3 regions of the Microbacterium sp. 2216-1 genome follow, and region 1 is predicted to be linked to each of the others. Evidence: predicted binding sites of a transcription regulator. Region 1 holds the regulator's gene; each other region holds the start of a gene.
The links. Region 1 encodes HrcA, which represses chaperone genes, less so after heat shock. Its sites were predicted from a motif close to TTNGCACTCGNNNNNNNCGAGTGCNAA; they were not measured.
Positions count from the first base shown of each region.

Region 2: a site for HrcA is predicted at 8,620-8,646, ahead of groL (chaperonin GroEL). Genes of this name have one in related genera too.
Region 3: a site for HrcA is predicted at 7,597-7,623, ahead of groES (co-chaperone GroES). Genes of this name have one in related genera too.

Region 1 covers NZ_JBKFTM010000001.1:1,520,175-1,530,035, forward strand. The annotation lists gene ACLD0U_RS07090 (PhoH family protein) at 1-952, opposite strand, end outside; gene ACLD0U_RS07095 (HIT domain-containing protein) at 1,020-1,367, opposite strand; gene ACLD0U_RS07100 (16S rRNA (uracil(1498)-N(3))-methyltransferase) at 1,410-2,138, opposite strand; gene dnaJ (molecular chaperone DnaJ) at 2,157-3,263, opposite strand; gene hrcA (heat-inducible transcriptional repressor HrcA) at 3,322-4,365, opposite strand; gene ACLD0U_RS07115 (carboxylesterase/lipase family protein) at 4,465-5,883, shown strand; gene hemW (radical SAM family heme chaperone HemW) at 5,920-7,158, opposite strand; gene ACLD0U_RS07125 (DUF1990 family protein) at 7,158-7,808, opposite strand; gene lepA (translation elongation factor 4) at 7,853-9,721, opposite strand.
Region 2 covers NZ_JBKFTM010000003.1:23,849-33,709, reverse strand. The annotation lists gene ACLD0U_RS10180 (DsbA family protein) at 1-115, shown strand, start outside; tRNA gene ACLD0U_RS10175 (tRNA-Thr) at 171-243, shown strand; gene ACLD0U_RS10170 (hypothetical protein) at 1,335-1,970, shown strand; gene ACLD0U_RS10165 (M14 family zinc carboxypeptidase) at 2,692-3,834, opposite strand; gene ACLD0U_RS10160 (SOS response-associated peptidase family protein) at 3,893-4,519, opposite strand; gene ACLD0U_RS10155 (DMT family transporter) at 4,581-5,516, shown strand; gene ACLD0U_RS10150 (nitroreductase family protein) at 5,526-6,158, opposite strand; gene msrB (peptide-methionine (R)-S-oxide reductase MsrB) at 6,155-6,556, opposite strand; gene ACLD0U_RS10140 (DUF2332 family protein) at 6,641-7,633, shown strand; gene ACLD0U_RS10135 (DUF3263 domain-containing protein) at 7,643-7,900, shown strand; gene ACLD0U_RS10130 (LytR C-terminal domain-containing protein) at 7,962-8,555, shown strand; gene groL (chaperonin GroEL) at 8,683-9,861, shown strand, end outside.
Region 3 covers NZ_JBKFTM010000001.1:465,153-475,013, reverse strand. The annotation lists gene ACLD0U_RS02175 (LuxR C-terminal-related transcriptional regulator) at 1-654, shown strand, start outside; gene ACLD0U_RS02170 (IniB N-terminal domain-containing protein) at 797-1,603, shown strand; gene ACLD0U_RS02165 (GTPase) at 2,064-3,719, opposite strand; gene ACLD0U_RS02160 (dynamin family protein) at 3,716-5,590, opposite strand; gene ACLD0U_RS02155 (hypothetical protein) at 5,611-5,829, opposite strand; gene ACLD0U_RS02150 (hypothetical protein) at 5,925-7,016, opposite strand; gene groES (co-chaperone GroES) at 7,216-7,512, opposite strand; gene ACLD0U_RS02140 (THUMP-like domain-containing protein) at 7,654-8,832, shown strand; gene ACLD0U_RS02135 (hypothetical protein) at 8,841-9,861, opposite strand, start outside.

The DNA.
Region 1 (9,861 bases):
CGAACTGGTGCGCCTGCTCGCGCTCGTGACGCTCGGCGACGCGTTTCTCGTCGTACTCGCTGTAGGCGTCGACAATACGTCCGACCAGCGAGTGCCGAACAACATCGTCACTGGTCAGGCGCGAGAAGTGAATGTCATCGATGTCGCTGAGCACACGGGTCACCAGCCGCAGGCCGGACGATCCCGTCGGAAGGTCGATCTGAGTGATGTCTCCGGTGACGACCATCTTCGTGCCGAACCCGAGGCGGGTCAGGAACATCTTCATCTGCTCGGGCGTCGTGTTCTGCGCCTCATCGAGCACGACGAACGAGTCGTTCAGCGTGCGCCCGCGCATGTAGGCAAGCGGCGCGACCTCGATGGTACCGGTGGCCATCAGCCGGGGCACCACCTCGGGGTCCATCATCTCGTTGAGCGCGTCGTACAGCGGGCGCAGGTACGGGTCGATCTTGTCGTTGAGCGAGCCCGGCAGAAACCCCAAACGCTCCCCTGCCTCGACCGCGGGCCGGGTGAGGATGATCCGCTGCACCTCTTTGCGCTGCAGCGCCTGCACGGCCTTCGCCATCGCGAGGTAGGTCTTGCCGGTTCCGGCGGGACCGATGCCGAACACGATCGTGTTCTCTTCGATCGCGTCGACGTACTCTTTCTGCCCCAGCGTCTTCGGACGGATGACGCGGCCACGCGTCGACAGGATCGCCTCGCCGAGCACCTCGCTCGGGCGGGGACCGTCAGAACGCTGCAGCAGGCGAGCAGACTGCTCCACGTCGCTGGGCGCGAGCTGATGGCCTGAGCGGGTCATCTCGATCAGTTCGTCCACGAGCCGACGCGCCGACGCGACGTCATCGCGGGCGCCGCCGAGCACGATCTCATTGCCGCGCACCATCACCTGCACCCGAGGATGCTGCTTCTCGAGCATCCGCAATAGACGGTCCTGCGGGCCGAGCAACTGCACCATCGCCACACCGTCGACGAAGACGCGATCGGTGTGCTCGGGCTGAGCGGGGAACTGGGGTGTCGGTTCGTCAGAAGCCAACGAGCTTGCCCTCCTCGATGTTGCCGAGCACATGCGCGTGGACGTGGAAAACGGTCTGTCCGGCCGTGGCGCCGTTGTTGAAGATCAGTCGATACTCGCCGCCCGCGTGCTCCGCCGCGATCTGCTTGGCCAGGGCCACCATCTCTGCGAGCAGTCCGGGGTCACCGGCGGCGAGCTCGGTGACGTCGCGGTACTGCTCGGTCACCGGAATGACCAGCACGTGCAACGGCGCCTGCGGGTTGATGTCGCGGATCGCGAACACCCGTTCCGTGCGGGCGACGAACTCACCGGGGATCTCCCCGTTCAGGATGCGCGTGAAGATCGAGGGTTCACTCATATCAGTCAGTCTAGTTTGGGGGCCCGGGCGACGGACACCGGCTCACCAGCGACCGAGCACCCCCGAGAGCACAGCGATCGCCGCCGGTCCTGCCGTCGAGGTGCGCAGCACCGTGTCGCCCAGGCGCACGCGCTCGGCGCCGGCATCCGTGAACCGCGCGAGTTCCTCGGCGCTGATGCCACCCTCCGGCCCGACCACGAGCATGATGTCGCGACCGTCATCGCGGATGCCGGTGAGCGGGACGTCCGCTGTGGGGTCGAGCACCAGCATCCGATGTTCAGCGGCGCGCGCAACCAGCTGCGCGGTGCTGCTCAGCTCGGCGACCTCGGGGACCCAGGCGCGATGCGCCTGCTTGGCGGCCTCGCGCACGATCGTCGCCCAGCGCTCCCGCCCCTTGGCGATCTTCGCCCCTTCCCAACGCGAGACGCTGCGCGCCGCCTGCCACGGCACGATCTCGTCGACGCCGAGCTCGCATGCCGTCTGCACGGCGAGTTCGTCGCGATCGCCCTTGGCCAGCGCCTGAGCGAGGGTGATCCGCGATGCGGGTCGCTCACTGGTGATGCGCGACGCGATCCGCACGGTGACCTCGGCGGCCGAGACATCCTCGACGGAACCCTCCAGCCAAACGCCCGTGCCGTCACCGATCGTGATGTGCTCTCCCACCCGCACGCGGCGCACGGCCGAGGCGTGCTTCGCCTCGGCACCGGTGAGGGTGATCAGATCACCCTCACCGGCCTCGGAGCACGAGGGGACGATGAAGTGCAGCGCCATGTCGGTCCGTTTCTGAGATCAGTGCGAGCGGAAGCGGTCGCGCAGCTTCGAGAACAGCCCCTGCTGGAACTGTGCGAGCTTGGGAGCCGGCGCCTTCGTCTTCTTGGCGAACTCCTCGATGAGGCGTCGCTGCGCGCTGTCGAGCCGGGTCGGGGTGACCACCTGCACGCCGACGCGCAGGTCACCGCGCTGGGTTCCGCGCAGGGGTGTGATGCCGCGCCCGCTGATCGTGAGCACGTCACCGGACTGCACCCCGGCGCGCACTTCGAGATCGACGGTGCCATCGAGACTGTCGATCGTCGTGGTGGTGCCGAGGATGGCATCCGTCACCGAGACCTCAAGCGTGGCGAGCAGGTCGTCGCCCTCCCGACTGAAGACCGGGTGCGGGGCGACCGAGATCTCGACGTACAGATCGCCGTTCGGACCACCCGCGCGGCCGACCTCACCCGATCCGGGCAGCTGCAGGCGCAGGCCGGTCTCGACACCGGCCGGGATGTCGAGCGCGACCGTGCGGCGCGAACGCACCCGTCCCTGGCCGGCGCACGAGCCGCAGGGGTAGGGAATGGTCGTGCCGAAGCCCTCGCAGCTGCCGCACGGCTGAGTGGTGACGACGTTGCCGAGCAGGCTGCGCACCTGACGCTGAACATGACCGGTACCGCCGCACACGTCACACGTGACCGGCGATGTCCCCGGCTGGCAGCACGCACCCTCGCAGGTCTCGCACAGCACGGCCGTGTCGACCTCGATATCGCGGTGCACTCCGAAGACGACGTCGCCCAGGTCGAGGTCGACCCGCACCAGGGCGTCCTGCCCGCGCTCGCGACGCGAGCGGGGTCGTGCCCCGCGCCCACCGCCGGCACCACCGAAGAACGTCTCGAAGATGTCGCCGAAACCGCCGAACCCTCCGAAGCCGCCGTTCGCGTCTCCGCCCATGTCGTAGCGTCGCCGGGAGTCCTCGTCACTGAGCACGTCGTACGCGTGCGTGACGAGCTTGAACCGCTCGGCGGCCTCATCTCCCGGGTTCACATCCGGATGCAGCTGGCGCGCCAGCTTGCGGTAAGCCTTCTTGATCTCATCCTGCGAAGCGTCCTTCGACACCCCGAGAACCTCATAGTGGTCCGCCACGATCACCTTTCTGCGCGTGCGTGTGCGTCTGTCTGTGTGTTCTGTACGACCGCCGGCGTCAACGGGCGGCCTCGTCGTCTTCGAGCAACCGCGACAGGTAGCGGGCGACCGCCCGCGCCGCCGCGAGATTGCTCGAATAGTCCATGCGGGTAGGGCCCATCACGCCGACGCGCGCGGTGCCGCCCGGCGCGTCATAGTTGCTCGCGACGATCGATGCCTCGCCGAGCCCGAAGGGCGCGTTCTCGGTACCGATGCTGGTCGCCAGGCCGTGCTCGTCGGTGACCATCTCGCTCATCAACCGCAACAGGGTCACCTGCTCTTCGATCGCCTCGAGCAGAGGGTGGATGCTACCGCGGAAGTCCTGCTCGCGCCGGGCGAGGGTCGCTGCCCCCGCCATCACCAGTCGTTCCTGCCGGAACTCGGCCAGTTCTTCCGAGATCACGGCCGCCAGCGCGCTGAGCGCAGGATGCAGCCGACGGGGGTGTTCGGCCGGGGCGGGCTCGCCGAGCGAGCGAACCCGCTCAGTGGCCTCGCTGACCGCACGACCGGCGATGAGGGCGAGCAGCTGCGCCCGCAGGAGCCCCACATCGTTCTCATCGAGGTCGATCGGTACCTGCGCGATGCGCTGCGACACTCCGCCGGCATCGGTGACGAGCACCACCAGAAGCCGGTTCGGTGCGAGGGCGACCAACTCGACGTGCGTGATGCTCGCCCGCGCGAAGGACGGGTACTGCGCGAGTGCCACCTGGCCGGTGAGGCGCGTGAGCACGCGCACCGTGCGGGCCATCATGTCGTCGAGATCACCGGGAGCGCCGAGGAAGGACTCGATGGCGCTGCGTTGTCCCGCCGAGAGGGGACGCAACTGCGCCAGGTGGTTGACGAAGACGCGGTACCCCTTATCGGTCGGCACTCGACCCGAGGAGGTGTGCGGCGCGACAATCAGGTCTTCGTCCTCGAGCAGCGCCATGTCGTTGCGGATGGTCGCCGCCGACACGCCGAAAGCGTGCCGCTCGACGATCGACTTGCTACCGACCGGCTCGTGGGTCTCGACGTAGTCCTGCACAATCGCGCGGAGGACTTCGAGTCCTCTTTCTGTGACCATCGCCCCTCCCACTGGCACTCGAACCTACCGAGTGCCAATCCTACCCCGCCCAGCCGAGCACCTGCCGAACGCGGTGGCTCTGCCCCTAGGATGACGCTCATGAGCGACGCCCCCATCGCCACCCTCACGGACGGCGCCGTCCGCGGCTCCGTCGCCGACGGAGTGCACCGATTCCTTGGTATCCCCTACGCCGCACCGCCCTTTGGCGAGAACCGGTTCCGGGAACCGCAACCGCCCGCCCCGTGGGACGACGTACGCGAGGCCACCGCGTTCGGGCCCACGTCGCCGCAGGTTCCCTACGCCGGTCCGATCGGCGAGTTGCTCGGGTCGGTGATCATCGACGGCGACGATGTGCTCACCGCAAACGTCTGGGCTCCGGCACAGGCAGAGCTGGCCCCAGTGGTGCTGTGGTTGCACGGCGGTGCGCTCGAACGCGGCACCGCGGCCATCCCGCTCTACGACGGCGCCGTGTTCGCCCGCGCCGGGATCGTCTTCGTCTCGGTCAACTACCGCCTCGGCTCTGAGGGATTCTCGGTGCTGTCCGATGCCCCGGCGAACCTCGGTCTGCTCGATGCGGCCGCCGCCCTGGCATGGGTGCATCGAGAGGTCGCCGCGTTCGGGGGCGACCCCACTCAGATCACCGTGATGGGCGAGTCGGCGGGCGGGGCCCTCGTGGCGGGTCTGCTCGCGCTCGACACGTCGCGGCCGATGATCGCACGAGGAATCATCCAGTCGGGTCCGTTGCGGGCCCAGCCGCGGAAGAAGGCCGGACGCGTGACCGCGCAGTTGGCGAAGCTGCTGGGCATCCCCGCGGAGCGCGAGGCGTTCGCCGCCGTCACGCCAGACCAGCTCCTCGAGGCTCGACGCACCCACGCAGCCGGTTCCTCGCCGCTCGGCGGAGCCCCGGGTTTCCAGTTCGCGATCGACGCCGAGACCCTGCCGCGGTCTCCACATGACGTGCTGGGTGAGTCCGACGTTCCGCTGCTGATCGGCAGCAACACCGACGAGTACCGCCTGTGGTTCACCCCCGAGCAGCTCAGCAGGCTCACATCCTGGCATCTGTTGCTCGCCCGGCTCGCCCTGCGCATTCCCCGCCGCGCGATCGCCGCCTACCGAGCAGCATTCCCCGGGGCGTCCACCGGCGAGATCTACGGTCAGGTCGCCACCGACCTGCTGCTGCGGGCCCCGCTGACCCGCGCGGCCGCATCCCGCCCGGCGCCCACCTACGTGTACGAGTTCGCCTGGCGCAGTCCGGTGCGCGATCTGCGCGCCGCGCACGCGCTCGAGCTGGGTTTCGTATTCGACCAACTCGCCTCGGCAGAAGCCCGGCGCATGGCAGGGTCGGATGCCCCTCAGCACCTCGCCGACGAGATGCGCGACGCGTGGATCGCGTTCATCACGACCGGCGACCCCGGGTGGGCCCCCTTCGGCGCAGAGCGCAGCACCCGGGTGCTGGACGCACAGAGCGCGACGGTTCCGCAGCGACGTACCACCGGCCTGGACCTGCTCCCCGACTGAGCAGGGCACACGCCCGGCACTCGTCCTAGCGCGGAGTCACTCCGTCAGAGCGCGCACGACAGCATCCGCCAGCAGCCGCCCGCGCAACGTGAGCCGCACGCGGCGGTCGCGCACGGCGGCGGCGGCATCGACCAGTCCGTCCGAGATCAGCTCGGCGACCCGGGAGCGGTGGCTCTCGGCGATCTCAGAGATCGGCAGACCCTCGGCGAGCCTGCTCTGCAGCAGCACACGTTCGAGCGTCTGCGCCTCGTGATCAGGCCGTTCACGTCCCGCCGCAGGTGACTCCCCCGCGTGCAGGCGCTGCGCATACGCCGCCGGGTGCTTGACATTCCACCAGCGAAGTCCGGCGACGTGACTATGCGCTCCAGGCCCGAAACCCCACCAGTCCGAGCCCCGCCAGTAGGCCAGGTTGTGCCGCGAGGCATGCGACGAGACGCTCCCCTGCTCGGAGCCACGCGCCCAGTTGCTGACCTCGTACCAGTCGAAACCCGCCGCGGCGAGACGGCTGTCGGCGAGCTCGTACATATCGGCCTGCAGGTCGTCATCGGGCGCGGGCACCTCGCCGCGGCGGATCTGCCGGGCGAGCTTGGTGCCGTCCTCGATGATCAGGGCGTACGCCGAGATGTGGTCGGGTTCGAGCGACAGGGCCGCGTCGAGCGAGGCCTCCCAATCGGCGAGGGACTCCCCCGGTGCTCCGTAGATGAGGTCGACACTGACATCGAGACCCGCCTCGCGCGCCGCGTGCACCGCCGTCTCGACGTTCTCGGGACGATGCGTGCGGTCCAGAGCCGCCAGCACGTGCGGCACCGCGGACTGCATCCCGATCGACAGGCGGTTCACGCCGGCATCCACCAGCGTCCGCACGACCTCCGGCGACACGGTGTCCGGATTCGCCTCGACCGTCACCTCGGCGCCGTTCCGGATGCCGAAGGCGTCCACAGCGTGCTCCAGCATGCGCGCCAGATCGCCAGGCGGCAGCAGGGTGGGGGTTCCGCCACCGAAGAACACCGTGTCGAGCGGGCGAATCCCACCGGCTGCGTCCAGGACGTCGCGGGCGAGGTCGATCTCGCGCATCAACGTCTCGGCGTACTCGTCCTGCCTGGCACCGCGCAGTTCGGTCGCGGTGTAGGTGTTGAAGTCGCAGTAGCCACAGCGCACTCGGCAGAACGGCACGTGCAGATAGGCCGAGAACGGGGCCGTCGCGTCGATCTCCAGATCGGCGGGCAGGCGTCCGTCAGCGGGTGCGGGATCCCCCAGCGGCAGAGCCCCCGGCATCAGATCGGCGTCGCGTACAGGGGCGAGATCGCCCGCAGATACCGCGCGAACAACTCGCGACGACGCCGGCGCACCATTCCGGGAAGGCGGTACAGCGCCGCCGTGGGCGCGTCGAATGCGCGCACGGTGAACCACACCTCGTCGGTGTCCTCACGCCAGTCCAGGTCGAACGATTCCTCGCCACTGACGACCGAACCGCCGACGGTTCCGAGCACGAACCCGACGCGGCGCCGCTCCTCGGTGACGGAGATCACCCGCAACTCGGCGTCAGCGCGCATACCCTTGACGCGTCCGTGCAGCTTCAACGTCATGCCGGGTGCGGCGAACGGTGTGCCCTCGGCGTCGAACCGCTGCTCGTGCTGGTTGCGGTTCGGCGCGATCGGCGCACCCTCGGCGTCGAAGCTGATCCCCGTGTACGCGCCACCCGCAGCCGGGCGCACGTCTGAGATCTGCAGTCCGGCGGCGCGCTGCGCCGTCCACGACAACAACGACTCGGCCGCCGAACGGAATCGCTCTTCTCCGCTGCCGATCCGCCAGGACTCCTCGGCGGGGGTGCTGCGCTCCGGCGGATACTGCATGAGGTCTGGGGCATGGGTGGCCCCGACCGCGGCATAGTCGACCGTGCCTTCTCGGAATGTCCCGCGACGCATGTTTTCCAGACTACCCAGGCGAACCTGGGTGATCGCCCGCTCCCCTACTTCTTTTCCTTGCCCTCGACGTCACCCGACAGTGCGGCGATGAACGCCTCCTGGGGCACCTCGACGCGGCCCACCATCTTCATGCGCTTCTTGCCTTCCTTCTGCTTCTCGAGCAGCTTGCGCTTTCGGCTGATGTCACCGCCGTAGCACTTGGCGAGCACGTCCTTGCGGATTGCACGGATGGTCTCCCTGGCGATGATGCGCGCACCGATCGCCGCCTGGATGGGCACTTCGAACTGCTGTCGGGGAATGAGCTTGCGCAGCCGCTCCGCCATCAGCGTGCCGTAGCTGTAGGCCTTGTCGCGGTGCACGATGGAGCTGAAGGCATCGACCTTGTCGCCCTGCAGCAGAATGTCGACCTTGACCAGGTCGGCCTCCTGGCGGCCGTCCGGTTCGTAGTCGAGCGACGCGTAGCCCTGTGTCTTCGACTTGAGCTGATCGAAGAAGTCGAACACGATCTCACCGAGCGGCATCCGATAGCGCAGTTCGACGCGCTCCTCAGAGAAGTACTCCATACCCAGCAGGGCGCCACGGCGCGACTGGCACAGCTCCATCACCGTGCCGACGTAGTCCTTGGGCAGCAGGATCGCGGTCTTGACCATCGGCTCCGAGACCGAGGCGACGCGCCCGTCAGGGTACTCGCTCGGGTTGGTCACCGTTACGGTCTCACCGGTGTCGGTGGTGACCTCGTAGATCACGCTCGGTGCGGTGGTGATCAGGTCGAGACCGAACTCGCGCGAGAGCCGCTCGGTGATGATCTCGAGGTGCAACAGTCCCAAGAAGCCACAGCGGAAGCCGAACCCGAGCGCCACCGAGGTCTCGGGCTCGTACTGCAGCGACGCGTCTGACAGCTTGAGCTTGTCGAGCGCCTCGCGCAGCTCGGCATAGTCGCTGCCGTCGATGGGATAGATGCCCGAGAACACCATCGGCTTCGGGTCGGTGTAGCCGGGGAGAGGGTCGGATGCCGGGCCCCGGACGGTCGTGACGGTGTCACCGACCTTCGACTGGCGTACGTCCTTCACGCCCGTGATGAGGTATCCCACCTCGCCGACGCCCAAACCCTTGGACGGGATCGGCTCTGGGCTGGACACACCGATCTCGAGCAGCTCGTGCGTCGCCTTGGTCGACATCATCTGCACGCGCTCGCGCGGCGAGAGCTGTCCGTCGACCATGCGCACGTAGGTGACCACTCCGCGATAGGAGTCGTACACCGAGTCGAAGATCATTGCGCGCGCCGGAGCATCCGGGTCACCGACCGGGGCCGGGATATCGCGCACGATGCGATCGAGCAGCTCTTCCACGCCGACGCCCGTCTTGCCCGAGACGCGCAGCACGTCCTCCGGGCGACCACCGATCAGGTCGGCGAGCTCTTTGGCGAACTTGTCGGGGTCGGCCGCGGGCAAGTCGATCTTGTTGAGCACGGGGATGATGTGCAGGTCGTTCTCAAGAGCGAGATAGAGGTTCGCGAGCGTCTGCGCCTCAATGCCCTGTGCGGCATCGACGAGCAGGATCGCGCCCTCGCATGCGGCAAGCGAACGCGACACCTCATAGGTGAAGTCGACGTGCCCGGGGGTGTCGATCATGTTCAACGCGAAGGTCTCAAGGCCCTCCCCGTCGGATGGGGAGGTCGACCACGGCATCCGCACTGCCTGGCTCTTGATCGTGATGCCGCGCTCGCGCTCGATGTCCATGCGGTCGAGGTACTGCGCACGCATGTCACGATCGGCTACCGATCCGGTGACCTGGAGCATGCGGTCGGCGAGCGTCGACTTGCCGTGATCGATGTGGGCGATGATGCAGAAGTTGCGGATCTGCGTGGCCGGGGTCGCGGCGGGTGACAAGGGAGTGAGAGCGCGGGGTGACATGTGGTCCTTGATGCTTCAGAGCAGGTTCAGATCAGTCTACGTTCCGGGGCCCGGTTCCCCCAGTCGTCGGCCCGGCGGCGCGACCGATGATAGTCTCGCGAAGTTGCCCGGGCGAAAATCCCCCCGTTTCGGGCAGACGA
Region 2 (9,861 bases), on a different contig from region 1:
GGATCCGGCCGAGTTCTCGCAGTTCGTGCTGACCACGGCCAGCGACGAGTACTTCGGGGCGACTCAGCCCACCCCGACACCCACGCCGGTGCCGACCTCCACTCCCAAGTCCTGACGCCGGATGCGGCTACTCGCCGCGTGGTGACTATGCTTGTCACGGTCACCTGTCCGCCGACTTGGCGCAATTGGTAGCGCACCGTACTTGTAATACGGGGGTTACGGGTTCGAGTCCCGTAGTCGGCTCAAGAAATAGCCCCTCACCAGGAATATCTGGTGAGGGGCTATTCTCGTTTCGGGTGACAGTCATGATCCTGTCATGATGCCTTCGGCTTGAGTGCCTTCCGTCGAGCCTTTTCGAGCCGTTTCGTCACCTCGTCGAGTCGATCCGGCCACAGGCGACACCGACGACCCCAACGCCCTGCGCTACTTCCGACGCGCCGGATACACGATCACCGAGGAAGCCGTGCCGGTGCCGACGCCGACGCTGGCCGAGCCGTCGCCCCCCGGCAGCGACCACGAGCACCCAGCCCGAGGCGACCGCACAGAACCCGACGAGCGGCCTGCACCTCGCACAGCTGCCTGTCAGTGCAGCCACCCAGCCACCCGCCGGCAAGCCCGCAACTACCGCAAGCAAGGCCGAGTGGTACGAGTTCCTCGACGCCCATCACCCCGGGCACGGGCTCACCCTGGAGCACACCAAGCGGGAGATGATCGAGCACGCCGGCTAACCCCGGCCCCGGCAGCGCCGACCAGCCCACGCCACACTCACAGGCTACGGCTGGCCGGTGCTGCCACCACCTCACACCGATTGCATCCACACCAACAGGCGGCAGCGTGCAGGGGGAGGGGGTATGCCGCTCAGCAGGAGCAGCAGAGCACACACACCAGCACCCCCACCTCATGCTCAACAGCGAACGGAAGAAGTCGACCAACATCGATCACTGATCGCCGAGGTACTGACCACACGCACCGCGCACAGCGGCAGGCGCAACACCAGCACGCCGCGCACGCCGCCGCCGAGCACACGAACCCACCCCCAGAGCGAAACGCTCACACGCACGCAGGACGGCCGGAAACGCCTACAGCATAGCGAACCACCAACGCGACCAAGCGAAGCCCACACGCGCCAGCACAGCACCCGGGGAGCGACAACCGCGCGCACTCACGAGGGCATGGGGGTAGACCCCCTCGCCCTCTTCGCCGGGTACCGCCGGGGAGTCGACTCTTCTCTCCCCGCTTGTAGGCTCGAAATATCTCGAGGCGGGAATCGGTGAAGGTCTCGCTGACGTTCCACTTCTCGTGGGATCTGCGCTCGACGTGCTTGACTACCAACCATGTCGTCGACGTATGCAGGAACGAAGGAGTTCAGAGACCTACTGTTTGACCGGGATGCCGAGGCTGGAATGACCTTCCTTAGGGGGCATCTCCTGGTTGAGCAGGCGCTAGCCACCATCATTGAACTTCGCGGGGAGCGTGCCGGGGCCTTCTTGGATCGCGCGTCGTTCTCAACGAAGCTGAGTGTCTGTGATGCTTTCGAGTTGCTAGAGGCAGAGCTAGTGACCGCAATCCGGCTCGTGAATCAAGAACGGAACCGCCTGGCGCATCGGTTAGATGCAGTCATGACGCTTGATCGAGTATCGGTGCTCGTTCAAAAGCTACCCGCGCGGATTCGCGCGGGCGTAGAAGACGTGGTTGGGCTTCGGCGCCAACCCTCCCCAGTACACGTGCAGAGTCCGACTGTCTCTGACATGTTGATGGCGCTCTTCTTGGTCTTGGCAATAGGGCTGGGGGGCGTAATCCAGCGGATGCGCTACGAGGCTGAACATTCCGGCAAGCTCGACTCGTACAAGTGGGCGTGCGCGATCGCTGAGATTCAGCAGACTGGTGCAACCCCCGAGGGCATACGCGAGAGCCTCGAACTCCCATTACCGCCCGATCCGGCTGATGCTCTCGGCGAACTCTTCTCATAGAACATCGAGCGGCGGTCAAGCGCGCCATATCGAGGGGAGAGCTCCACATCGGCGATGTCGAGCGTCGCCGGCAGCTCGATCGGTGCCGCTCGCTGGCACCGTCGAGGCTGCGTGCTTCAGAAGCGGCGCAGAGCGCGTGCACGCCTCGTAGCGCAGGGCGGTTCGTGATAACACGGTGCTAACACCTCGCGAAACCGACGCCATTTCCGGATCATTCTGGAAACCAGAAGACCAGGTAAACACAAGGATCTGAGTTCTTGCACGACCACCGTGCGGCTACCACGCGAGTTCAAATCCCACCGTCACCGCCAGAATGCCCCCCCGTGATCCCTCGAAAACACACGATCGAAAACCCAGCTGCGGGATGTCACTCCCGCGCTCACGAAAGCGCGGCGGCATCGGGGAGTGCTGACGGTGCCACTGAGTCGGCAGTCATGCTTCAGTCATGATTACTCGCAGAACACCGCCAATCTGAGTCGACCTCGGACGATCTGACGGGAGACGTGTTGTCGCGAGATTCCGCGGTAGAACGATCTAGTCCTGCCTCCCCGGTGGTCAGTCGCCCTCTGTCGAAATGAGACGGGGGTTACGGGTTCGAGTCCCGTAGTCGGCTCCACGAAAAAGAGTCCGCACGAACCGGCACTGCCGGTTCGTGCGGACTCTCGGTGTTTCCGGGGCTCTGTTCGGTGTTCCGTTGAGCTCGCAGTCGAGTCCGCGGGGGTCAGACCACCGGCGGTTGCGTCGGCCAGCCGCCTACCGCGCCGGAATCGGTGAAGTACCCGGTGTAATCGACGTGCGGGATGTTGTGCCAGATCATCGGGTCGGTGTTCCAGATGCTGCCGTCCGCCAGGCCCGCGAGCAGCGCCTCGACGCCCTGGACGTTCTGTTTGATCGCCTTGCCTCGACTCTTCTGCCCGATGGAGCCGCCGTAGGTCTCGAAGAACACCATCGGGTGGCTGTGGCCCGTGGGGTTGAGACCGTTGTAGTCCAGCCCCAGCATCACGGCCGAAGCGACACCGCCCTTGATGTCGATCTCGTATGACCCGACGCTGTAGCGGTCGATATTGATGTAGCCGTACTGCTGCAGCGCGTCATACACATGCCCCTGCAGTCGGCGCGTCGAGATGTCGTACTCTCCTCCGAGGATGCCGGGAAGCGTGGGGCCGCTGGGCGCCAGCGAGATCCCGAGCGACATCGTGATCGGTTCGTCGGAGTCGTCGTACTTGAGTCCCTGGTGGTGGATGTCGAGGCCGACGTCGGGCTTGACCTGAGTCCAGTACGTGTACCAGGCGAGCGATTCCTTGGCGGCGAAGCCGGTCGGAGACCAGTCCCGGTTGAGGTCGATACGCCGCTCGCTGCCGTCCTGCAGCACCGTGTGCCGAATGTACAGCTCCGAACCGTCGGGGTTGTACATCGGGATCACATGCAGAGTGAGGTTCTCTCGCACGGCCTTCCACAGCGGGGAGCCGCTGGACCCCGCCGCCTTGAGGATGGCGAGCAGTGTGTCGGGGCCGTACGGTTCGTTGCCGTGGATGCGTCCCTGCAACCACACGGAAGTCGGTCCGGTACCGACCGTCGCGACGTAGAGTTCGCGCCCGGCCTCGCTGAGCCCGGGCGAGATGCCGAGCCCGGAGAGCGTGTGCACCTGCACGGCACCCTTCGATGTCTTCTGGATGCTGCTGAGGGCCTGGACGACATCGTCATAGGTCATCAGGGCGTCGCGGGGCGGGAAGGAGCCGGGCTCGGGGAATGATCCGGCGGCGATGGCCGGCTGGGTGGCCAGCAGGGGGAGTGCTGCCGCCAGCGGCGCGGCTGCCAGCAATTGGCGTCGGGTGAGAGAGAACGGGGGGCGTCGATCCTGCATCACTTGCTCCTATGTCGTCATTGACGGGGGATGGGGCCAGTGTGGCAGCAGCCTGTCATCACAGGCAAGGGTCGGGAGTGATCTCGATCCGCTCGCTGACAGTCATCGCAGCGGCGACCGCGCCCTCGACGATCTCGCCGCCCGGGTGCGGCGTCAGCAGCCACTCCTCGGCGAAGCCCGGGGCGATCAGGAGCGGCATGCGATCGTGGACATGCTGCAAATGCGCCGCGGCGGGTTGGGTGATGATGCTGTAGCAGGTGTAGTCGGTGCCGTCGGCCGTGCGGCCGGGGCGGGTCACCGCGGCCAGCCCCAGAAGATCCCCTCCAGCCGTGGCGAAGTGCTGCCAGACGCGTGACGGTTTGGCCATCTCGCGCCAGTACGAGACAGGGACGATCGCGCGCGCAGGGAGCGCACCGCGGGTACCCGCGAGACGCTCGGAGCGGTTGTTGATCGACGCGAAGCTCGCCGGAGCGCCGTTCACCAGGTATCCCCACCAGGCCAGCTCCATTGTGTCGGGACCGGTGAGGATCGGGTTCAGATTGCGCAGGTTCTTGCCGGTGGGGCGCAGCACCTCATCTGCATTGCCCGCCGCCCACGAACGCAGCCCGTCGAGCACCGCCGCGTCGACCGCAGCCCGGTACTCGCTGTCGTCGAATCTCGGATCCAGCCCGTAGCTCGCGCACATGGCCTCAGCGTAGACCGGGCATCCGACATCCCGGTCGTCCGGCTCGGATAAGGTTGCCAGGATGACCGAGACCCGACGCATGCCCGCCTGGATCGCCCTCGGCGGGGCCGTGGCGATCGGCGTCATGACCGCTGTGCAGGCGCGCATCAACGGGGTGCTCGGCGTGCGGCTCGACGATGGCATCGTCGCCGGGTTGGTGTCGTTCGCGGTCGGGCTCACCGCCCTGCTGATCGTCGTGCCGCTGATCCCATCGGCCCGCGCGGGCGTGCGACGCCTGTGGCAGGGCATCCGCTCACGAACCATCCCGTTCTGGATGCTGCTCGGAGGCACGTGCGGCGCCCTCACGGTCTCGACGCAGGGCCTTGTCGCCGGTGTGCTTGGTGTGTCACTGTTCACCGTCGGCGTCGTGGCCGGGCAGACCATTCACGGTCTGGTGCTCGACCGCATCGGCTTTGGGCCGTCCGGTGTTGTCGCCGTCACGCCGGGTCGGGTCTTGGGAGGAGCACTCGCGCTCGCCGCCGTCGCCATTTCGCTGGGCGGCGATGTGCTCGCCAGCGCCCCGCTGTGGCTCCTGCTGCTGCCGTTCGCCGCGGGGGCCGGCATTGCCTGGCAGGCGGGGGCGAACGGGCGGCTCGCGCGTGCGACCGCGTCGCCGATCACGGCCACGCTGATGAGCTTCACCGCAGGAACCGTCGTGCTGGCGCTCGCCGCGGGGCTCAGTGTCGCCGTCACGGGCATGCCCGCGGCGCTCCCCGCAGAACCCTGGTTGTACGTCGGCGGTCTGCTCGGCTTCGTCTACATCCTGCTCGGGGCCTGGCTCGTGGCGCACACCGGCGTGCTGCTGCTCGGACTCGGCAGCGTGCTCGGGCAGCTCGTCGCATCGGTCGTGATCGACCTCGTCTGGCCGGTCACGGGCGCGCCCGCACTGTGGCAGCTCATCGCGATGGTGGTCGTCGCGGTGGCATCCGTCGTGGTCGCGCTGCCCCGCCGGCGCTGAGCGACTCGGTCAGTCCTTCTTCGACTTCTTCTTTTGCTTCTTCGTCTTCTTCTTCGACTTCTTCTTGTCCGTCGGGGTGGGCGGCTGCTCGTCGCCTTCGTGGCCAGCGTCGGGCATCCGCGTGAGCACGGTGTCGACGTCGACGGGCTTGCGCCGTCCCGCGCTCTTGCCCTCCGGCTTCCCGCCGACGTAGAGCCAGCCCAGCAGCTCCTCGTTCTCGTGCAGTCCGTGCGCCCGCGCGACGGCCTCGGCCCGTGTGAGCCCACCCGTGCGCCAGATCACACCCCAGCCGGCCTCATCGAGAAGCAGGCTGAGGGTGTGTGCGACGCCCGAGGCGACGGCCTCTTGCTCCCACCGAGGCACCTTGTCGGTCTTGCGGTATGAGGCGACGATCGCGATCAAGAGCGACGCGCGCAGCGGTTTCGTCGACGGCTTGTCGTCGCCGGCTGCCTCGGCCAGCGCCGCTCCGAGTGTCAAACGATCGTCTCCGCGCAGCTCGATCAGCCGCCACGGGCGCAACGACGAGTGATCGGCGACCCGGCCGGCGGCCTCGATCAGCGGAACCAGCTCATCGCGCGTGGGCGCCGCCTCGGTGACCTTCGACCAGGACGTGCGTGCCAGCGCCGCTTCGCGCGCGCTCATGCGTCGGGCGTGAACGACAGCGCGACCGAGTTCATGCAGTACCGGTCGCCGGTCGGTGTGCCGAACCCGTCCGGGAACACATGCCCGAGGTGCGATCCGCAGGCAGCGCAGCGCACCTCGGTGCGCACCATGCCCAGCGTGCGGTCCTCGATGAGTTCGACGGCCTCGGGACGCACCGACTCGTAGAAGCTCGGCCACCCGCATCCTGAGTCGAACTTGGTGCCGCTGCGGAACAGCTCCGCATCGCACGCACCGCAGGTGTACAGGCCGCTGCGACTCTCATCGAGCAGCTCACCCGTCCAGGGGCGTTCCGTGGCGGCGTTGCGCAGCACCGCGTACTGCTCCTCGCCGAGCTCGGCCCGCCATTCGGCATCGGTCTTGTTCACGCTGTACGACATGTCTCCATTCTCGCGCGTTCCTGGCGGCGCGGGGTCGTGTTCTACGTGTCGCATTGGCGGCCCGCTCCCGGTGAGAATGAAGGGGTGACGGATGCTGTGCGTGAACGCTTTGACCGATTCGCCCAGGCCGAGGCCCCGGGCCGTAGCGAGATGTACGCCGAGTGGGCAACAGGGATCGCGTCGGATGCGCAGATGCAGCGGCTTCTCACCCGGATCGATCCGCAGCATCGGCAGCCACCTCTGGTGTTCGCCGTCACCCGCCTGCTCGGCGCGCCCCTCGGGGGCTACGTGGCCTGGCGCGAGTTCGTGCTCGCGCACGCCGACGACGTGGTCGCCGAATGCGAATGCCGTACGGTGCAGGCGAACGAGCCCTTGCGTCTGGCCGCGCTGCTGCCCGCGCTCAGCGCGATCGAGGGCCCCATCGCCCTGCTCGAGCTGGGTGCTGCGGCCGGGCTGTGCCTCTACCCCGATCGGTACTCCTACCGGTACGTGGATGGCGACGGCGCGCAACGCATGCGCCTCGACCCCGACGGCGGCCCGTCATCGGTCGTACTGACCAGCGTCGTGCGCGGACCGCTCCCGCCGCTGCGGATGCCACGCATCGTCTGGCGCGCGGGCATCGATCTCGCCCCGATCGACGTGCGCGACCCCGAGGACCGGGCGTGGATGGATGCCCTGATCTGGCCGGGGGAGCACGAGCGCGCTGCCCGTATCGCGGCGGCCATCGACATCGTCGCAGCCGACCCGCCGCTGCTCGTGGCTGGCGACGCGATCGAGCGGCTTGAGCAACTGGCATCCGCCGCGCCGCCCGACGCGACGCTCGTCATCAGCACCCCGGGCATGCTGGTCTACCTTCCCCGCGCCGAGCGGGAGACGCTGATCGATCGCATCGGCGGGATGGATGCCCGATGGATCACGATCGACCAGCCCGGTCTGCACGACGGTTGGGAACCGCCGATCAGGGTGGAGGACTTCCGCGGGTTCGCGGTCGCCCTTGACGGGCGGGTGTGTGCCGATGCCGATCCACTCGGGCGCTGGTGGGAGTGGCGTGCCGAGGGCGGGACGGATGCGACGTAGCCTGAAACCATGCTCGGAGACCTCTCTGATCGCGACCGCGCGATCCTGACGCTGGAAGCGGCCTGGCCGCGGCACGGCGGCATGAAAGAGGAGACGATCCGTACGCAGCTGGGGATGAGCCCCGCACGCTATTACCAACTGCTCGGCCGGCTCATCGAGACCGAGCAGGCGCTGCAGTTCGACCCGCTGCTGGTGCGGCGGCTCCGTCGGCTACGGGACGCCCGCGGCGCGCAGCGCTCGTCTCGGATGCGGGGCTTCGTCGGCTGACACCGACGTCGAGCCCGGCGCTCGCTGGGGATTCACGGCAACCGCCCGCTAGCATCAAGGGGTGTCACAGCAGCCCCACGATCGTTTCGACGACATCCCCCGCGGCTCGGGGCGCGTCGGCGCCCACCGCGCCGAGCAGCCCGGTATGAATGCGCTGGTCGTGCTGCTCTGGTCAGCGGCCGTCGCTCTCGTGCTCATCGTCGCCGGTATCTTCGCAGCCCTCGTCATGATGGATCGCATCTCGTTCGGGCCGGGGGATTCCTCGCCTTCCGCGTCGCAGAGCGAGGAAGGGTCGCCAGCTGAGATCGACACGTCGTACCGTGTGCTGATCCTCAACGCGACCTCGCAGGATGGGCTCGTCGCCGAGGCCGAGGAGGCGCTGCTGGCGCAGGGTTGGTCGCAGGGCGACGTGTTCGGCAGCGACAGGGCCAGCGAAGAGTTCGAGACCACGACGGTGTTCTACGTCGACGACGCCGACGAGGCGGCCGCGCTCGGCGTGGCCGAGGTGATCGGCGGTGCTGCCGTGCAGCAGAGCGACTTCTACGCGGACTTCAACGACAGCGAACACCCACAGCTGACGGTCGTGTTGGGAACGGACCGCGTGAGCGGCGGGGCCCCGTCGACCGACGAATCCGAAGACTCTCCCGCCGAATGATCCGTGCCGGACGCACCGGCACCACGCGGCTTGCACTCTCATGGGTCGAGTGCCAAACTGGGTGTTAGCACTCGCGTACTCTGAGTGCTAACACCCATCGCCTACGTCCGGGAGGGACGAAAGACTCATGGCAAAGATCATCGCTTTCGATGAGGAGGCCCGCCGCGGCCTCGAGCGCGGCCTGAACACCCTGGCCGACGCCGTCAAGGTGACCCTCGGCCCGCGTGGTCGCAACGTCGTGCTCGAGAAGAAGTGGGGCGCCCCCACGATCACGAACGACGGTGTGTCGATCGCCAAGGAGATCGAGCTCGACGACCCGTACGAGAAGATCGGTGCGGAGCTCGTCAAGGAGGTCGCCAAGAAGACCGACGACGTCGCCGGTGACGGAACCACCACCGCAACCGTTCTCGCCCAGGCACTGGTGCGCGAGGGCCTGCGCAACGTCGCAGCCGGCGCGGACCCCATCTCGCTCAAGCGCGGCATCGAGAAGGCCGTCGCGGCCATCACCGAAGACCTGCTGAGCAGCGCCAAGGAGATCGAGTCGAAGGAGCAGATCGCCGCCACCGCGTCGATCTCCGCCGCCGACAACGAGATCGGCGCGCTGATCGCCGAGGCGATCGACAAGGTCGGCAAGGAGGGTGTGGTCACCGTCGAGGAGTCGCAGACCTTCGGCACCGAGCTCGAGCTCACCGAGGGCATGCGCTTCGACAAGGGCTACCTGAACCCCTACTTCGTCACGGACCCCGAGCGTCAGGAAGCGGTCTTCGAGGACCCCTACATCCTCATCGCCAACCAGAAGATCGGCAACATCAAGGACCTGCTGCCGGTCGTCGACAAGGTGATCCAGGACGGCAAGGAGCTCGTCATCATCGCCGAGGACGTCGAGGGCGAGGCTCTCGCGACGCTCGTGCTGAACAAGATCCGCGGCATCTTCAAGTCGGTCGCCGTCAAGGCTCCCGGCTTCGGCGACCGTCGCAAGGCGCAGCTGCAGGACATCGCGATCCTCACCGGTGGTCAGGTCATCACCGAAGAGGTCGGCCTCAAGCTCGAGAACACCACGCTCGACCTGCTCGGCCGCGCGCGCAAGGTCATCGTCACCAAGGACGAGACCACGATCGTCGAGGGTGCCGGTGAGGCATCCGTGATCGAGGGTCGCGTGACCCAGATCCGTCGCGAGATCGAGAACACCGACAGCGACTACGACCGCGAGAAGCTGCAGGAGCGCCTCGCCAAGCTCGCCGGTGGCGTCGCCGTCATCAAGGCGGGCGCGGCCACCGAGGTCGAGCTCAAGGAGCGCAAGCACCGC
Region 3 (9,861 bases), 1.1 Mb from region 1:
CGGATCGTCGCGGGTCTCGGCGATCCGTCGACCTGGGCGGCGCACGTCCACTGGGCGGGCATCCAGCAGGGCATTCTGCTGAGCCGACCCGATCTGCTCGCTCCGCATGCGAAGGCGCTGGTCGCCGCTGCCGGCCGTAGCCGTGTGGCGGCGAGCATGGCGCGCGCCGGCAGGGTCTGGACCGACGTGCTCGCTGGCTCGGTCGATGCGGATGCCGTCGCGAGCGCCGCCGAAGGTCTGGCCTCGGTGGGCCTGATGTGGGACGCGGCACGACTGGCCGGACATGGCGCGGCCAAGACCGACGACCGCAAGACGGCAACGCAGTTGCTCGCCTGTGCACGGGAGCTTCATCCCAACGACGGCACGCGCCGGCCCGCTCCGAACGCGGGCGATGACGCCGAGAGCGCAGCGCAGTCACCGCCGGAAGAGGTGCTCAGCGAACGCGAGATCGAAGTCGCCAGGCTGGTCGTGCAGGGCAAGACCTACGCCGAGATCGGCGAGTCGATCTTCATCTCGCCGCGCACAGCCGAACACCACATCGCACACATCCGACGCCGGCTCGGTGCGACCTCCCGGTCCGAGTTGCTGGCGCGGTTGCGTCAGTTGCTCGGTGACGGCGGGATCGGCGCGGGGTATTCGACCGAACCCCCGTGACCCCCCTACGCGGTATCGGGCAATCCCCCGATGCCGTGCGAGGACGAGGGCGCATACGATCCAAACAAGATGTGGTTCCGGCCGCCGGAGGGGGTAGAGCCGGGATGCGAGAAATGATCACACATGTTGAAGGGGGCTGCAGATGACTTCACCAGTTGAGACGATCGCGGACGCACTGTTCGCGTTCATCTTGAGTCTGCTCAGAGATCAGGAGGCCGCCGACGAGTTCGTCGCGCGGCCCACCGCTACGCTCGCCGACAATGGCCTGCAGGACGTCTGCATGGCCGATGTCGCGGCCGTACGGCCGGTCATCGTCGATCACCCACGGGTGATCCATCACGACACTCCACCTCCGCCGCCGCCTCCCGGCCCGGACAACCACGAGACGGTGCGCGAGATCGTCCGCATGGTGCAGCAGTACACCACTGTGGATGCCCGCTCGACGATCGTTGACCAGTCGGTGAACCAGAACATCTGGACCGAGGGCGGCGACGTCACGCAGCTGTTCGATCAAGAGGCCGTGGTCGCTTCGGGCGACGATTCGATCGCCGCGGGCGACGATGTGTCGGTCGTCGACTCCGACGTCGACATGACGGTCGGCGACGTCTCGATCGGCAACGAGACCAACGACGGCAGCTTCAACCAGACCGGCACGGTGCCCGAAGAGGGCGCTGTGGTCGAGGGCGCCGCGAGCGGCGAGGCTGCCGACGCAACGGCGCCGGAGGAAGCCACGCCTCAAACGGCCGCGGCGACGACGGATGCCGCCGTCACCCAGGTCACCGAGGCCGCGGCCCCCGCCGCCGCTCCCCCGCCGCCACCGGCCGATGTACCGGAGCCCGCGGACGTACTCGAGAGCGACATGACCGCTGGCGAGGGCGACTCGTACGGTGCGGAGTCCTCCGCCCCCGTGGACGACGCACCGCTGGATGCACCGCTCGAGGATGACTGACGCATCCCGCAGGACCGACCCGCCGCCTCCTCCTTCTCGGGAGGGGGCCGGCGGGTCGGTCGCGCGGTATGGCGCGCGCGAGTTGCCAGCCCGGCCGACGCTGGCGAGCCCCAACCAGCCTCCGGTGGTGATCAAGGCGACTCCGCCGTTCTCGATCCGACTGAGTCAGTTCCTGTGGATCATCAGCTTCGCGGTCGGTGCCTTCACCATCGTCTACCTGTTCGTCATCCGAGAGGATCTGCTGCCCGAGATCGTCGAGGTCGCTCAAACGGTGACCGAGGATCGGGCCGAGGCCACCTATGAGAGCGCTGCCGACATCGTCTTCTGGGTCGTGTTCGGGCTGCTGGTGGCGGTGCTGTTCATCCAGCTGACACTGCTGGTGTCGTTCATGGGCCGACGCCCGCACATCCGCTGGTGGCAGTTGCTGACCTTCGGGCTGCTGGCGTTGATGGTGCTGATGTCACCCGAGTGGATCGCGCTGGGCGCCAAAGGGGAACCACTGCAGCCGCTTCTTGCGGCGCAAGCCGCGCTTGTCGCTCTGGCTCTGCTGGCCAGCGTCATGCCCCGCGCCATCGCCTGGTCCGCTCGCCGATTCGATGTGCGCCGCGGGCCGGAGGGCCCGGGCCAACCCGAGCTCTGAGACGATCCCTGCCAGGGTCCGAAGAACGGCTTCGTACACCGCTGCCGCGTTACGTTCGACCAACGGTGACGCGGCGAGCGCGCGCCACCGATCCATCTCTGCGAAGGCACGTTCACCGATGTCCACCGGAGTGGCGTCGGCAGGCAGGGCGAGGCGATCGGACGCCGTCACGCCGCCCGCCCCGAGGATGCGTGCCGCGTCGGCTGCTTCCGCTTCGCCCAACGGCAAGCCAGTGGAACGCGCCTCGGCAAGCAATGCGAGTTCACGCAGGACGTGCGCGGAGGCGGTGAACCGCTCAATACCTGCGCGGATGCGATCGGTGCCGGGACGCGGAGCGCGTTGCACCAGTGCCTGCAGCTGCAGGACGACACCGCGCGCCTTCAACGTCTCAGAACGGGGCTGGAACTGCGTATACACGAACTGCTGCAGTTCGATCAGCCCGCTCTGCTGCACGAGGGCATCCGACAGCTCTGACGAGGTCGTGACACCGCCGCGGATGATCGCGGTCGCCAAGCGCACCCCGAAGATGCCGAAGCGCGCGAGCAGCTCTTCACGCACCGTGACGCTGAGTCCGGTCGCCTCGCTGGGGCGGGTGAAGCGGTCGGCCGAGACGAGCAGCCGCTCACGTTCGTCGCGTTCGAGCCCGGCGAGTGTGCGGAGGGCGATGAACTCACTCTCACGCAGGGTGCGCGCCCCCTCGGCCAGCAGCCCCGCGACAGGGACGACGCCGAGGGCGAGTGCCGACAGGGCTCCGTCGCGCTCGTAGCGCGCGGCGACGCGGCGTGCCGACAGCAGCGAGTCGATGCGGCCCGAGCCGATCTCATCGGTGCGCGAGAGCACGGCCACCGCGCACACGCTCTGCGCGGCGCCGGCGGCGGTGTCACGGAACGCCTCGAGGAACCGCACGTCCGAACCATGCAGATGCCGCATGAGATAGACGACCGCGTCGGCCGCTGAGGGCGAGTCCTCGGGGGTCAGAAAGCGGGCCGTCCGCGCCGAGGTGTCGCCCGACAGCGAGGCGATGCCGGGAGTGTCGATGAGGATCAGCGACTCCAGCCCGTCCAGCGGCCACCCGACGTCGATCCAGTCGATATCCTCGGCGGTGCGGCCACCGAGGTCGAACACGAGCAGGCCCTGGTCACGCCGGATGGGCATCCGCTCGGTACGCCCATCCCGGAGGTGCACCGTGATGACGGGGGTCGATGAATAGCGGTACCAGGTGACGATCCGCGTGCACTCAGCGGTGTCGGTCGCGGCAATCCGCTCGCCCAGCAGGGCGTTCAGCAACGTGGATTTGCCTGCCTTGACGATCCCGGCCAGCGCCAGCCGCAACGGTTCGTGCAGCCGCACCTCGAGCTGGTCGATCAACGCGGTCGCCTCGCGGTCACCCTGGTAGACGATGCGACTGGTGCGCAACAGCTCTTCGGTGTCGGCGATCACGTCGTCCGTCACCGGCTCGGCGGCCGTTGCGATCATCGTGCCGCCTTCGCACCGATCGCGCCGGCGGGTTGCGCACCGGCCCGCACGGCGGGTTCCGGTACGGGTGGCAGCGCCGGGATGGCCTTGCGCACGCTCTCGAGCTCCGCCAGGCGCGAGCGCAGTGCGACGACCCGTTGGTCACGGGTGGTGGTGAATCCGGATGCTGCCTGCTTGGCCCGTTGGAGCGCCTCGGCCAGCGAACTGTGCAGTTCCTCGGCGAGAGCGCCGAAGTGATCGCGTGTTCCCCGTTGCACCAGGCGCAACCGGTCCTTGAGCTGTTTGCCGACTTGGAATGTCACCTCGTCGATGTACTTGCGTACGATCACCTTCGCCTCCTGCTGGCGGCGACTGAGCCGATTGCTCATGTCCTCGCGGTAGGCACGGCGGCCGACGAGCACACCGGCCAGCAGCGACAGCGGGTTGATCAGCGCCATACCGATCAGTCCGGTCGCCAGGCCCACCATCAGCACACCGCCATACGACCCGCGCACGCCGATGTACATCTTCTCGGTCGCGCTGAGCTGTCCGGGGTCCAGACCGGCGATGTCATCGACCGGGTCCAGCACGCCCTGGATGTCGGAGACATCGTGGATCGGGATCTCGGATTGGTCCTGGCTGAACAGGTCGGCGACCTCTTCGGCCAGCCATCGCGAACGCTCATCGGTCCAGACGAACGTCTCCGACACCGCCGCGGTCACCCGCTGGTCCAACCACTCCCTGATCTGGTCCCAGACCGGCCCCGGATCGCCGTCGTCGATCGCCTTCTCGGCCTCGCGCTGCACCTTGCGCAGCCGATCGCGCACATCGTGTTCCATATCGGCGACGAGGTCGGCGATGCCGTCGGTGAGGGTGACCTGCCATCGGGCCGAGCGGCCGCGGAACTCGTCGGCCTTCGCCTTCGCGTTCTCGAGCTCGGCGATCATGCGTGGGGTGTCTTCTGGGTTCACCAGGGCGTTCAGTTCGGCCTTCAGCGACATCTCCAACTGGTCGACGACCGAAGCGAGTTCATGTACAGCGCTGCGCTCATGGATCACCTCGGCACGGCCCAGAACCTCTCGCCGCAGATGCGTGACGAGGGCTGGAAAGCCGGACTCCTCGTTGAGCGTGCGGTCCTGCAACTCGGCCGCGAGCAGGCGCAGGTCGCTGGAGACCGAGAAGATCGGCACGTCGTCGTGGCCGGTCAGGTGCTCGCGGTCTATTCGTTCGATGCGCCGCCACTCGGGGTACAGGTCGGTCTTGGCGAGCACGGCGGCCACGTTCGGCGAGATCCGCATGGCGTGTTGCAGGAACTGTACCTCGGGTTCGGTGTACTCCTGCGAGGCGTCCGAGACCAGCAGTACGGCATGCGCGGACGAGAGCGCAGCGAGCGTGGCCAACGAGTTCGACGACTCCAGCCCGCCGACCCCCGGCGAGTCGACGAGCGTCAGTCCGCCGCGCAGGATCTCGCGCGGCAGCAGTACCTCTGCCGCGAGCACTCCGCGTTCATTGTCGGGATTGCCGCGCTCCGAGACGTACTCGGCGAGCGATTCGAGCGATATCTGCCGCCGCTGCGGTTCGCTCTGGTCGTCGTCGCGTTCGAGCACCCATGCCGACGGCTGGTCGGCGTACCCGACCGTGGTCGGCACGCTGGTCGCGACGTCGTCGTCAACGGGGCAGGCCGGGGCATTGACGAGTGCGTTGATGAGCTTGCTCTTGCCCTGTTTGAACTCACCCACGACGATCACGCGCACGGCTGGGTCCGCCAAGCGGGCGCGTGTGTTCGCGAGCCGAGTGGCGAGGTCGTCGCGTCCCGCCGACGCGGCGAGATCGCCGACCTCGTGGATGACGTCGACGATCTTGTTGTCTGTGGATCTGCGCTGCTCCGGCACGTGTCCCCCTCTTGCGCCCGTCAGGCGAGCGGATCGGCGTCGGGTGCGTCACCGCCCGGGTCGACGATTCCCACGGCGTCGTCTTCCCAGAGCAAATCGGCATTTCCCCAGACGGATTCGTCGATGCCTGCCAGCTCCTGACTGAACGAGTCGGTGGAGAGCGGGTCGAACAGGGCGCCGTCTCCCCAGACGGGGCCCGGCAGGCCTTCTGCCCCTCGGTCGTCGTGTTCGTAAGACATCGCTCTCGCTCCGGATCGGGTGTTTCAGGAGTGTAGTGGTGTGCCCGGCCGTCCACCAGAGTGGACAGCCGGGCCGGTCGTGCGAGTTGCGCGGCTCAGAGGTCGATGTCGAGCTCGTTGGCGTCGCCGAACGGGCTGCCGATGTTCGAGTTCTCTACCTCTACGTCCAACTCGGCGTTCATCGAGTGATCGTTGAACGAGTCGTTCACCGACCAGTTGTCCGAGAAGTCGTCGTTGAACGAGTCGGTGTTCCACGTGTTCCCGATTGAGATGTCCCCCACCGAGATGTCGGTGTCGATGTTGTTGATGGTGACATCGTCACCGGCCGCCACCGAGTTGTCGCCCGACGAGATGACGCTGCTCTGGCCGAAGTACTGTCCGACGTTGCCGCCGGTCGCGTCTCCGCCCATCGCTCCGGTGTGACCGGTCGTGGCGTCTCCGCCGCCACCGCCGAGGCCCAGCGATCCAGCGCCGCCGGCATCACCGGTCGCCCCGCCGTCGCCGCCCGAGCCACCGGTGCCGCTGCCGAGTCCGCCGATGCCGTCACCGCCGTCTCCGCCAGCACCGCCGTTGCCGCTGTCACCACCGGCCGCACCCGAGAGCGCGGGGCCTCCCCAGCCGCCGTCCGCGTCTCCGCCGACCGCGATGGCTGCGCCACCGCTACCCGACGAGGTCGAGATGTTCTGATTGACCGACTGGTCGTTGACCGTGGAACGGGCATCGATGTCGACGTCGACGTCAGCACCGCCACCGCCCATCATCTTCGACCATCCGCCACCGCCGCCACCAGAGAGGCCGATGTTGAGCTCGTTGATACCCGTGTCGTACTGGCGGATGCCGGCGTTGACCGAGTGGTCGTTGAGCGTCTGGTTGCCCGAGTCGTGCACGGAGTTGTCGTTGTAGGAGTCGTTGGTGGATTCGTCGTTGTTGAACGAGTCCCTGACATCGGTGTCATTGTGCGACATCCAGTCCGAGTTGTCGGAGTTGTCGGAGTTGTCGTTGAACGAGTCCTTGACGTCGGTGTCATTGTGTGACATCCAGTCCGAGTTGTCGGAGTTGTCCGAGTGATCCGAGTTGTCGGAGTGGTCCGAGTTGTCGGTCATCGAGTTGTCGTTCCCCGAGTCGGACACGTCCAGGCCCAGATTCCACTGAGCTCCGAGGACGTTGATGTTGTCATCAGCAGCCATGATTGATTCCCCTTCATCGTGAGTGCCAGTTGGCGCTTGATTAGAGTGTGCGGCGTCTGCGTCGATGCGGCATCGGGGGCCATCCCGAGCATTGTCGGGACCCCCCGGGGGTTCGATGGGGGTGTCATGGGGGACGGTAGGGGAAACGCAGAAAGACCCGGATGCCGAAGCATCCGGGTCTTTCTGAGAGCGGGGTTCGTCAGCGGACGACGACCGCCAGCACGTCGCGGGCCGAGAGCACGAGGTACTCGTCAGCGCCGAACTTGACCTCGGTGCCGCCGTACTTGCTGTAGAGCACGCGGTCGCCGACGGCGACGTCCAGCGGAACGCGGTTGCCGTTGTCGTCGATGCGGCCGGGGCCCACTGCCACGACCTGGCCCTCCTGGGGCTTCTCCTTCGCAGTGTCGGGGATGACCAGACCGCTTGCGGTGGTCTGCTCTGCCTCGACCTGCTGGATGACGATGCGGTCCTCGAGCGGCTTGATGGAAACCGACACGGTGTACCTCTTCTTTCGTGACTGAGATCAGAAGACTGTTAGCACTCTCATGCCGAGGGTGCTAACTCCAGTGTATGCCGATGGCTGGCACTCATGCAATGCGAGTGCCAACCCAATGATGGTGCGCAATAGGCTTGACCTGTGGAGATGTCTGAGCTGACCGCGTTGCTCACCCGCGAAGGGCTCGACCTGCTCGAGGCGGTCGGGCCGTTGGAGTCATCGGCCGAGGTGGCGAGCGCCGTCTCGCGACTGCGCGCCGAGGGCCACTCCCCCGACCTGGTCTCGGCCGTGGTCGGGCAAGCGCACCTGCGCGTGCGCGCGCGAGCGAAGTTCGGCGAGTTCGCCGGACGGATGCTGTTCACCCGCGCCGGGCTCGAACAGGCCACCCGCCTGAACGTCGCAACACTGCACGCCGTGCGCATGCGCCGGGCCGGCATCACGCGCGTGACCGATCTGGGCTGCGGCATCGGCGGCGACAGTCTGGCGTTCGCGGCGGCCGGGCTCGCCATAACGGCCGTGGATGCCGATGAGGTCACCGCGGCGATCGCCTCCTACAATCTGGCCCCCTTCGGGGCGACGGTGCGGCAGGGGCTGGCCGAGGACGCCGTCCCCAACGATGGCGCTGTGTGGCTCGACCCCGCCCGCCGTACGGCCGGTCATGCCGAGACGCGGCGCACAGCAGCATCCGATTGGTCGCCGTCCTTGGCGTGGTGCCTCGAGGTCGCCCGCGCCCACCCGACCGGCATCAAGCTCGGGCCGGGACTGGATCGCGATCTCATCCCCGACGATGTCGAGGCGCAGTGGGTCAGCGCCGACGGCAGCGTCGTCGAGCTGGTGCTGTGGAGCGGCGCGCTGGCGCGCGAGGGCATCCGACGTTCCGCGCTCATCGTGCGCGACGGTGAGACGCACGAACTCACCGCCCCCGCGGATGCCGACGACGCACCCCTGCGCGAGCTGGGCGCGTTCGTGCACGAGCCCGACGGCGCGGTGATCCGCGCCCGCCTGATCGGCGAGGCCGGGCGGATGCTGCAGGCCGGCATGCTCGACGAGAAGATCGCGTACCTCACCGGCGATGCCGCACTGACGAGCCCGTTCGTGCAGTCGTTCCGGGTGCGCGAGACGATGCCCGCCCACGTGAAGGCGATCAACGCGGTGCTGCGCGCGAACGATATCGGGCGTCTGGAGATCAAGAAGCGCGGCATGGACGTCGACCCGGCGGTCTTCCGCAAGAAGCTGTCTCTGAAGGGCTCGCAGGCGGCGACGCTGATCCTCACCCGCACGGGAGCAGGTCGCGTGGCGATCCTCGCCGACCGGGTGTGAGCGGCTGATCAGTCGATGATGTCGCCGGTGGTGTCGTCGATCGTCGCCTCGGCTGCATCGCGGATGACCGTCAGCACGGGCCCGCGGGGGTCGGTCATCAGCACACTGTAGGTCGCATGGGGCATGACCAGGCCCAGTGGCTCGGTCGCGGTCGGTTGCCCGCAGGCCTCGGCGATCAGCTCGTCCGCTGTCGCGACAAGAATGCAGGCGCGGTCGGACTGATGCAGCCAGATGGGCGTGTCGCCGTCGTAGCCCATGACCTGGAGCACCTGACCGTCGTAGCCCGCCGCATCGAGGAACTCGGCGATCGGCAGCTCGGTCTCGGAATACACCGAGCGCCAGTCCCACGTTGCACTCTGGTACTGCATGAGCACGGTCAATTCGCCGCGCACATCGCGCCCCAGCGACGCCCACAGGTTGAGATGCTCGCCGTCCCTCTTGACCGTAGTCACGGCGTGCAGGCCCAGTCCCGTGTCGGAGCCCTCCGCGCTCACCGGCTCGCAGGTGGGAACCGTGCGCTCACCGACGGTGAGCACCAGGCACTCGAGCGTCTCCTCCTGACGCGTGGCGTACCAGGCATCGGCGCCGAGCTCCGCGCCCAACAGCTGTATCGATCCATCGTCATAGTCGCCGCTGCCCCGCAGCTGCGCCCAACTCTCGCGCTGAGCGTCGGTCATCGGCACGGGGTCGCCCCGCCCGAATACGAGCCAGCCTCCGCCGAACCCGAGCACCAGCGCGGCCAGGATCGCCAGGGGCGCCAGCCAGCGCCGGCGCGTTGCGCCGGACGCCGGGTCTTCGGACGCCGGGTCGTCGGATGCCACAGACTCGGATGCTGCAGACTCATCGAAAAGAGTGTGCTGACCCTGCACAACGGGCTCTGGAGCCGTGTCCTCGGGCGCCGCGCTCTCCGACACCGGTGCTTGCTCAGCCACCGGCTCTTGCTCGACCACGGGCTCTTGCTGGGGCACGGGTTCCCGCCGGCTCAGCACCTGCAGTTCGTGAGCTTCAGCATCCGTCAGTCCACCGCCG